DNA from 4 places in the Enterobacter sp. ECC-175 genome. Region 1 is predicted to be linked to each of the others. Evidence: predicted binding sites of a transcription regulator. Region 1 holds the regulator's gene; each other region holds the start of a gene.
The links. The regulator PurR, encoded in region 1, represses purine synthesis genes. The targets are predictions, from matches to a motif close to CANGCAAACGTTTGCNTG.
Positions count from the first base shown of each region.

Region 2: purM (phosphoribosylformylglycinamidine cyclo-ligase) is a predicted target of PurR. The motif match lies at 1,058-1,075, and genes of this name have one in related genera.
Region 3: pyrC (dihydroorotase) is a predicted target of PurR. The motif match lies at 723-740, and genes of this name have one in related genera.
Region 4: V1599_RS03255 (NCS2 family protein) is a predicted target of PurR. The motif match lies at 1,038-1,055, and genes of this name have one in related genera.

Region 1 is NZ_CP143776.1:2,517,264-2,519,449, reverse strand. It holds gene V1599_RS11945 (MFS transporter) at 1-275, opposite strand, end outside; gene V1599_RS11940 (YnhF family membrane protein) at 441-530, opposite strand; gene purR (HTH-type transcriptional repressor PurR) at 828-1,853, shown strand; gene punR (DNA-binding transcriptional activator PunR) at 1,870-2,186, opposite strand, start outside.
Region 2 is NZ_CP143776.1:3,893,371-3,895,556, reverse strand. It holds gene purM (phosphoribosylformylglycinamidine cyclo-ligase) at 1-997, opposite strand, end outside; gene V1599_RS18510 (6-phospho-beta-glucosidase) at 1,264-2,186, shown strand, end outside.
Region 3 is NZ_CP143776.1:2,305,865-2,308,050, reverse strand. It holds gene V1599_RS10860 (lipoprotein) at 117-677, shown strand; gene pyrC (dihydroorotase) at 804-1,850, shown strand; gene dinI (DNA damage-inducible protein I) at 1,924-2,169, shown strand.
Region 4 is NZ_CP143776.1:670,656-672,841, reverse strand. It holds gene gltS (sodium/glutamate symporter) at 1-882, opposite strand, end outside; gene V1599_RS03255 (NCS2 family protein) at 1,107-2,186, shown strand, end outside.

The DNA of each region.
Region 1 (2,186 bases):
TCGGGTGCAATCGCCGACAGCACGTTGCCGAGAGTGAAGATAGCCATCAGGAAAATCAGCGCGTTGCGGCGCCCGCGATGGGAAAGCAGCAGCGTCATCAGCGGAGCCCCGACCATCACGCCGATCGCGTAGGCGCTAATCAGCATCCCCGCCGCCGGGATCGAGACGTCCACGCCCCGGGCGATAACGGGTAAGAGCCCCATCGGGGAGAATTCAGTGGTGCCGATCCCAAACGCGCCAATGGCGAGGGCCAGCAGGGGAAAATTGATTTTCATGCGCTTACTCCGAATGCCGCGTCATAGCACGACACAGAACAAAGAAGTCAAAAGCATGACATCAATCACAAAAAATGAGAAGTTAACAATTTAGCAAAAGATTTTTGCCACAGAAGTAACAATCTAGAGACGAGCAGGAGGGAGAGGACTCTCCCCCCGTCAAAATCAGTGCAGTGCAGCCGTCAGCCCGCCGGCAACAATCAGCGCCAGCACAATAACGGTGGTCATCAGCGAAAACTTAAGATCGGAACTCATCAATTTTTCTCCTTTTAATCCCCACACGGAAAGTGAGCTTGCTCATTTTTGCACAGTTTGCGTCAAAAATCTTCCCGGATTTATAACGATAACCACTTTTGCTCTTCCCCTTTTCCTCAAGATAGGACAAAATTCCACGCTAAATTTATTAGCGTACCGGCCATTGACCCCCTCCTGACGTCCTGTGTCGTTTTCCCGGCGTGTCGCAATTCAACATTGCGTAATAAGGGTGAGAGAAGGCAAACGTTTACCTCCCCATTTTTCAGGATATTAGGATAGGGTCTGGAGTGACATTTAATGGCAACAATTAAAGACGTAGCAAAACGCGCAAACGTTTCCACTACAACCGTATCACATGTTATTAACAAAACCCGCTTCGTGGCGGAAGAGACGCGCAACGCCGTCTGGGCCGCGATCAAAGAACTGCACTACTCACCGAGTGCGGTTGCGCGCAGCCTGAAGGTTAATCACACCAAGTCTATCGGCCTGTTGGCGACCAGCAGCGAAGCGGCCTACTTTGCCGAAATTATTGAAGCCGTTGAGAAAAACTGCTTCCAGAAAGGCTATACCCTGATTCTGGGCAACGCGTGGAACAACATTGAAAAACAGCGCGCCTATCTGTCGATGATGGCGCAAAAGCGCGTAGATGGCCTGCTGGTCATGTGCTCCGAGTACCCGGAGTCCGTTCTCTCCATGCTGGAAGAGTATCGCCATATTCCGATGGTGGTCATGGACTGGGGCGAAGCGCGTGCCGATTTCACCGACTCGGTTATCGATAACGCCTTTGAAGGCGGCTATATGGCAGGGCGCTATTTGATCGAGCGCGGCCACCGCGATATCGGCGTCATCCCGGGCCCGCTGGAGCGCAACACCGGCGCGGGACGCCTGGCCGGGTTCATGAAAGCCATGGAAGAAGCGCTGATTAACGTGCCGGAAAACTGGATAGTTCAGGGCGACTTTGAGCCGGAATCCGGCTACCGCGCGATGCAGCAGATCGTCTCCCAGCAGCACCGTCCTACCGCCGTCTTCTGCGGCGGCGACATCATGGCGATGGGCGCGCTCTGTGCGGCAGACGAGCTCGGCCTGCGCGTGCCGCAGGACATTTCGGTGATCGGGTATGACAACGTGCGCAACGCGCGCTTCTTCACCCCGGCGCTGACGACCATTCACCAGCCGAAAGACTCGCTGGGCGAAACGGCGTTTAACATGCTGATGGACAGGATCGTCAGCAAGCGCGAAGAGTCGCAGTCCATTGAGGTTCACCCTCGCCTGATTGAGCGCCGCTCCGTTGCGGACGGTCCTTTCCGCGACTACCGCCGTTAATTCTCTTCGGGGCCAGCTACGCTGGCTCCCTCAGCCACTCCCTGTTCAGCGTTTCGCTATCTCCCAGATACTCCAGCAGCCAGGCCATGGCGGGCGAGACGTCATTTTGCTGCCAGGTCAGGCAGCACGCCGCGTCAGGAAAGGGATTTTCCAGCGCCAGGGCAACCCACTCTCCGGCGTCAATTCGCGGACGCGCAAAGTGGACGGGCACCATGCCCACGCACAGCCCCGCGCTCAGGCAGGTTGCTGAAGAGTCCCAGTCGGGCGCCACCACGCGCCGCTGGTTGTCCAGCAGCCAGGTAATACGCTTGGGCAGCGATCGCGACGTATCTT
Region 2 (2,186 bases), 1.4 Mb from region 1:
TCGTACCGATTTTCCACGCGTTTTCACCTTTCTCGTTCAGCAGCTTAACCGCGCTATCCGCTTCGCTCGCTGGCAATGCGATAACCATGCCCACGCCGCAGTTGAACGTGCGGTACATTTCGTGGTCGCTCACGTTACCGGCCGTTTGCAGCCAGTTAAAGACGGACGGCCACTGCCAGGAGGATTCGTCGATAACGGCCTGAGTGTTATCCGGCAGCACGCGCGGAATGTTTTCCCAGAAGCCGCCGCCGGTCAGGTGGGCAATGGCGTGCACGTCCACATTCTCGATAAGCTCAAGGATGTTTTTCACGTAGATGCGGGTTGGCGCCAGCAGGTGGTCGGCCAGCGGTTTGCCGTCGAGCTCGGTGGTTTGCGGGTCGCAGCCGCTGACGTCGAGGATTTTGCGCACCAGAGAGTAGCCGTTAGAGTGCGGTCCGCTGGACGCCAGGGCAACCAGCACGTCGCCGTCAGCCACTTTGCTGCCGTCGATGATTTCTGATTTTTCTACTACGCCGACGCAAAAGCCCGCGACGTCATAATCTTCACCGTGATACATGCCCGGCATTTCTGCGGTCTCGCCACCCACCAGCGCACAGCCCGACTGCAGGCAGCCCTCGGCGATGCCGTTGATCACGCTGGCAGCGGTATCCACGTCCAGCTTGCCGGTCGCGTAGTAGTCGAGGAAGAACAGCGGCTCCGCGCCCTGTACCACCAGGTCGTTTACGCACATCGCCACCAGGTCGATGCCGATGGTGTCGTGACGCTTAAGATCCATCGCCAGGCGCAGTTTTGTCCCTACGCCGTCAGTACCCGAGACCAGCACAGGTTCACGATATTTTTGCGGCAGCGCGCACAGTGCGCCGAATCCACCCAGGCCACCCATTACTTCAGGGCGACGGGTTTTTTTCACCACACCTTTGATTCGGTCAACCAGCGCATTACCTGCGTCAATATCAACACCGGCATCTTTGTAGCTGAGAGAAGTTTTGTTGGTCACGGCTAAAGTCCCCACGCGATTGCATAGCTTGTAAGAAAAATCGGCGCAATTCTAACAGTCCAGGCAAACGTTTGCGAGCCTATTATGGGAAGGCGTTATTTTTTTTCTGAGCGCGTTGTTACGGCTGCCAAAGTTGACTCCGTTCACGGAAATGAAACCGGTTTCGGTATTCTGCTTGCAACCTGTTATCCCTTTGAACATCATCATCCTGAAACCGGTTTCTGTAACTGTTTTTGCAGAAAATAACGCAGAATGAGGGAATGAGAATGTCAGGATTCAAAGCAGGTTTTCTGTGGGGCGGCGCCGTTGCCGCGCATCAGCTTGAAGGCGGCTGGAAAGAGGGCGGCAAGGGCGTCAGCGTTGCCGACGTGATGACGGCGGGCGCACACGGCGTGCCGCGCGAAATCACCGCGGGCGTGCTGGAAGGGAAAAATTACCCGAATCACGAAGCCATCGACTTCTACCATCGCTATAAGGAAGATATCCAGCTTTTTGCCGAGATGGGATTCAAATGCTTCCGCACCTCTATCGCATGGACGCGCATCTTCCCGAAAGGGGATGAGCAGGAGCCAAACGAAGCGGGCCTGCAATTCTACGACGATCTGTTCGACGAGTGCCTGAAGCACGGCATTGAGCCGGTTATTACCCTGTCTCACTTCGAAATGCCTTTCCATCTGGTCACCGAATACGGCGGCTGGCGCAACCGCAAGCTGATCGACTTCTTCGTTCGCTTCGCAAAAGTGGTTTTCCAGCGCTATCAGCACAAGGTGAAGTACTGGATGACCTTCAACGAAATCAATAACCAGGCCAACTTCCACGAAGATTTTGCGCCGTTTACCAACTCCGGACTGAAGTACGCGCCGGGTGAAGACCGCGAGCCGGTCATGTTCCAGGCGGCGCACTACGAGCTGGTCGCCAGCGCGCTGGCCGTGAAGGCAGGGCGCGAGATTAACCCCTCGCTGCAAATCGGCTGCATGATCGCCATGTGCCCCATCTACCCGCTGACCTGCGCGCCGGACGATATGATGATGGCGATGAACGCCATGCACCGCCGCTACTGGTTCACCGACGTTCACGTGCGCGGCGCGTATCCGCAGCACCTGCTCAACTATTTCGACCGCCGCGGCTTTGCGCTGGATATCACCGAAGAGGATAAAGCCGCGCTGAAGCAGGGCTGCGTGGACTACAT
Region 3 (2,186 bases), 210 kb from region 1:
CTACGGCGGGAACCCTTTCCGCCGTCATAATCATTTTTTTCTGCTGGTTTCCGCTAATTCAGGCTGACATACTGACGCGACAGGACAGAAGCGCCGATTTTATGTTGAGGAACGCCATGAAGAAAATCGTCATTGCCGCTGCGCTCGTCGTCAGCGGCCTGCTGGTGGGATGTAACCAGCTTACGCAGTACACCGTCAGCGAGCAGGAAATTAATCAGGCGCTTGAAAAACGCAATAACTTCTCGAAGGACATCGGCGTGCCGGGGCTTGCCGACGCCCATATCGTGCTTAGCAACCTGACCAGCCAGATTGGCCGCGAGGAGCCGAACAAGGTCACCCTCTCCGGCGATGCGAATCTGGATATGACCTCGCTGTTCGGCAATCAGAAAGCAAATATTAAGCTGAAGCTCAAGGCGCTGCCGGTATTCAATAAAGAGAAAGGCGCGATCTATTTGCAGGAAATGGAAGTGGTTGACGCCGTCGTGACGCCGGACAAAATGAAGCCGGTGCTCCAAACCCTGATGCCCTATCTCAACCAGTCGCTGCAAAACTACTTTAACCAGCAGCCCGCTTACGTCCTGAGCGAGGACAACAGCAAGGGCGAGGCGCTGGCGAAAAAGTATGCCAAGGGAATCGAGGTGAAGCCGGGAGAAATCATTATTCCTTTCACCGATTAACCCAGGGGGCGCACGAGCGCCCTTTTTTTTACGGAAACAAGTGCAAACGAAAACGTTTCCGCTTATGATTTGTGTCCGGCAAAAACAGCTATCCTAATGACTGATTCCACTCAAGCCGGAGCTTCCATGACTGCACAATCCCAGGTTCTTAAAATCCGCCGCCCTGACGACTGGCATATCCATCTGCGCGATGGTGACATGCTGAAAACCGTCGTGCCGTATACCAGCGAACATTATGGCCGCGCGATTGTTATGCCAAACCTGGTCCCGCCAGTCACCACCGTCGAGGCCGCTATCACCTATCGTCAGCGTATTCTGGATGCCGTTCCCGCCGGGCACGATTTTACTCCGCTGATGACCTGCTACCTGACCGATTCGCTCGACCCAAACGAAGTTGAGCGCGGATTCAACGAGGGCGTATTTACCGCCGCCAAGCTCTATCCGGCGAATGCCACCACCAACTCCAGCCACGGCGTGACCAGCATCGATGCCATCATGCCGGTGCTGGAAAGAATGCAAAAGCTAGGGATGCCGCTGCTGGTGCATGGTGAAGTGACGCACGCGGAAATTGATATCTTCGACCGCGAAGCCCGCTTTATCGATACCGTGATGGAGCCGCTGCGCCAGCGTCTTCCCGCGCTGAAGGTGGTCTTTGAACACATCACCACCAAAGACGCGGCCGAATACGTGCGCGACGGCAACGAGCTGATCGCCGCCACCATCACCCCTCAGCACCTGATGTTTAACCGCAACCATATGCTGGTCGGCGGCGTGCGCCCTCACCTGTACTGCCTGCCCATTCTGAAGCGCAACATTCACCAGCAGGCGCTGCGCGAGCTGGTTGCCAGCGGCTTCTCTCGCGCGTTTTTGGGTACGGACTCCGCGCCGCACGCGCGCCATCGCAAAGAGGCAAGCTGCGGCTGCGCGGGCTGCTTTAACGCCCCTACGGCGCTGGCGAGCTATGCCACGGTGTTTGAAGAGATGGATGCCCTGCAGCATTTTGAAGCGTTTTGCTCCCTCAACGGCCCGCGCTTCTACGGCCTGCCGGTCAACGAAACCTTCGTCGAGCTGGAGCGTAAAGAGAGCCAGGTCGAGGCGTCTATTCCGCTGACCGACGACACGCTCATCCCGTTCCTGGCGGGAGAAACGGTCGCCTGGACGGTAAAACGCTAAAAAACAGTGCCCCTTGTTGTCAAATCGATAATTTACCTGTATAAATAAACAGTATATTACACAGGGGGCATTTATGCGTATTGAAGTCACGATTGCCAAAACAACCGTTCTGCCTGCTGGCGCGCTGGATGCGCTGGCGGGTGAATTATCCCGTCGTATTAACAACACATTTCCAGAAAATGCCGGTGCCGTGACGGTGCGCTACGCATCGGCTAATAATCTTTCCGTTATCGGTGCGGCGAAAGAAGATAAAGATCGTATAAGCGACATTCTTCAGGAGACCTGGGAAAGCGCCGACGACTGGTTCATCACGGATTAACTCTTGCTCCCTCATTG
Region 4 (2,186 bases), 1.8 Mb from region 1:
GAGGCTCATCAGCGCCATCGCCAGAAACAGTGAGAGACAGACGTTACCCAGCACGGACACCGCGCGTTCAAACACGCGGTAGAAACCCATCAGCGCCAGACCGTTGCTCAGCACCACGCCGATAAACAGCACGCAGACGAAGGTCGGTAACTCAAAGGCGGTTCCCGAGAGCCATTGCGCAACGACTTTTCCCACGGTAAGACAGATAGCAATCATCGCAATGGTTTCGATCAGCACAAGCGACGTAATCGTGCGCCCGACGTCAGGTTTTTCGAACGCGGTTGGCACCAGCTCATCATCCGGCCTGCCGTCCGGCGTTGCGGAGTGTTTCACCAGATATCGTGCAACCGGGCCACCGATCAGTCCGCCAAGCACCAGGCCGAAGGTTGCGCAGGCCATAGCAACTTCCGTTGCGTTTTCAAAGCCGTAGCGCTCCACAAACAGCTTGCTCCACGCGGCTCCGGTTCCGTGTCCACCTGACAGGGTAATAGACCCAGCAAGCAGCCCCACCAGCGGGTCCAGCCCCAGCAGCGTGGCCATGCCGATACCGATGGCGTTTTGCATCAACAGCAGCCCTACCACCACAATCAAGAATACGCCCAGCACCTTACCACCCGAACGCAGGCTAGCGAGATTGGCGTTTAGCCCGATGGTGGCAAAGAAGGCCAGCATCAGAGGATCTTTCAGGGACATATCAAAATCAATTTCCCAGCCCATGCTTTTTTTCAGCACCAGCAGGGCCAGCGCCACCAGCAATCCGCCGGCGACGGGTTCAGGAATAGTGTACTTCTTCAGAAAGGAAACGCTGTGCACCAGCTTACGGCCTAGCAGAAGGACTAGCGTTGCGGCAACAAGGGTCGACAACGTATCAAGATGAATCATAGAAAGCTCCTTTATGCGCGCGTTTCATCAACACGCGGCGTTATCCTGCGCCGATTTGCGCTCAAAATGAGCGACCGGCGTGAAAAGTGTAATTTTTTTTGCCGATGTGTTGGAAAAAACCTGCTCGCGTCGGCAGATTTTCTCGTCTTTTTTTGCTGGCAATCGTTTGCTTTTGCCAGGTGCTCAGCTAAAATGCCCGCTTTTCCACCGTGGGATTGCAGCCAATGTCCGTTAACACCGTCGAGTCTTCTGATGCGCAACCGATTGCGCAGAAGCATAACAGCGAATTAATTTACCGCCTTGAAGACCGCCCACCGCTCCCTCAAACAATTTTCGCCGCCTGTCAGCACCTGCTGGCCATGTTTGTCGCCGTGATTACCCCTGCGCTGCTGATCTGTCAGGCGCTCGGCTTACCGGCTGAAGATACGCAGCACATCATTAGCATGTCCCTGTTTGCTTCAGGCGTTGCCTCCATTATTCAAATTAAAGCCTGGGGGCCGGTAGGCTCCGGCCTGCTGTCGATTCAGGGCACCAGCTTTAACTTTGTCGCGCCTTTAATTATGGGCGGCACGGCGTTAAAAACCGGCGGTGCGGACGTCCCGACCATGATGGCTGCGCTCTTTGGTACGCTGATGCTGGCAAGCTGCACGGAGATGGTCATCTCCCGCGTGCTGCACCTGGCTCGCCGCGTGATTACGCCGCTGGTGTCTGGCGTGGTGGTGATGATTATCGGCCTGTCGCTGATTCAGGTCGGCTTAACGTCCATCGGCGGCGGCTATGCGGCGATGAGCGACCACACCTTCGGCGCGCCTAAAAACCTGCTGCTGGCGGGCGTGGTGCTGGGGATCATTATCCTGCTCAACCGCCAGCGCAATCCATACCTGCGCGTGGCGTCGCTGGTTATCGCCATGGCGGCAGGCTATCTGCTGGCATGGGCGCTGGGCATGCTGCCGGAAAATACCGCGCCAGCCAACGGCGCGCTGATTACCGTTCCCACGCCGCTCTATTACGGCCTGGGCATCGACTGGAGCCTGCTGCTGCCGCTGATGCTGGTCTTTATGATCACCTCGCTGGAAACCATCGGCGACATCACCGCGACGTCTGACGTCTCCGAGCAGCCGGTTTCTGGCCCGCTTTACATGAAACGCCTGAAAGGCGGCGTGCTGGCAAACGGCCTGAACTCCTTTGTGTCGGCGGTGTTCAATACCTTCCCGAACTCCTGCTTCGGCCAGAATAACGGCGTGATCCAACTGACCGGCGTTGCCAGCCGCTACGTCGGATTTGTGGTGGCGCTGATGCTGATT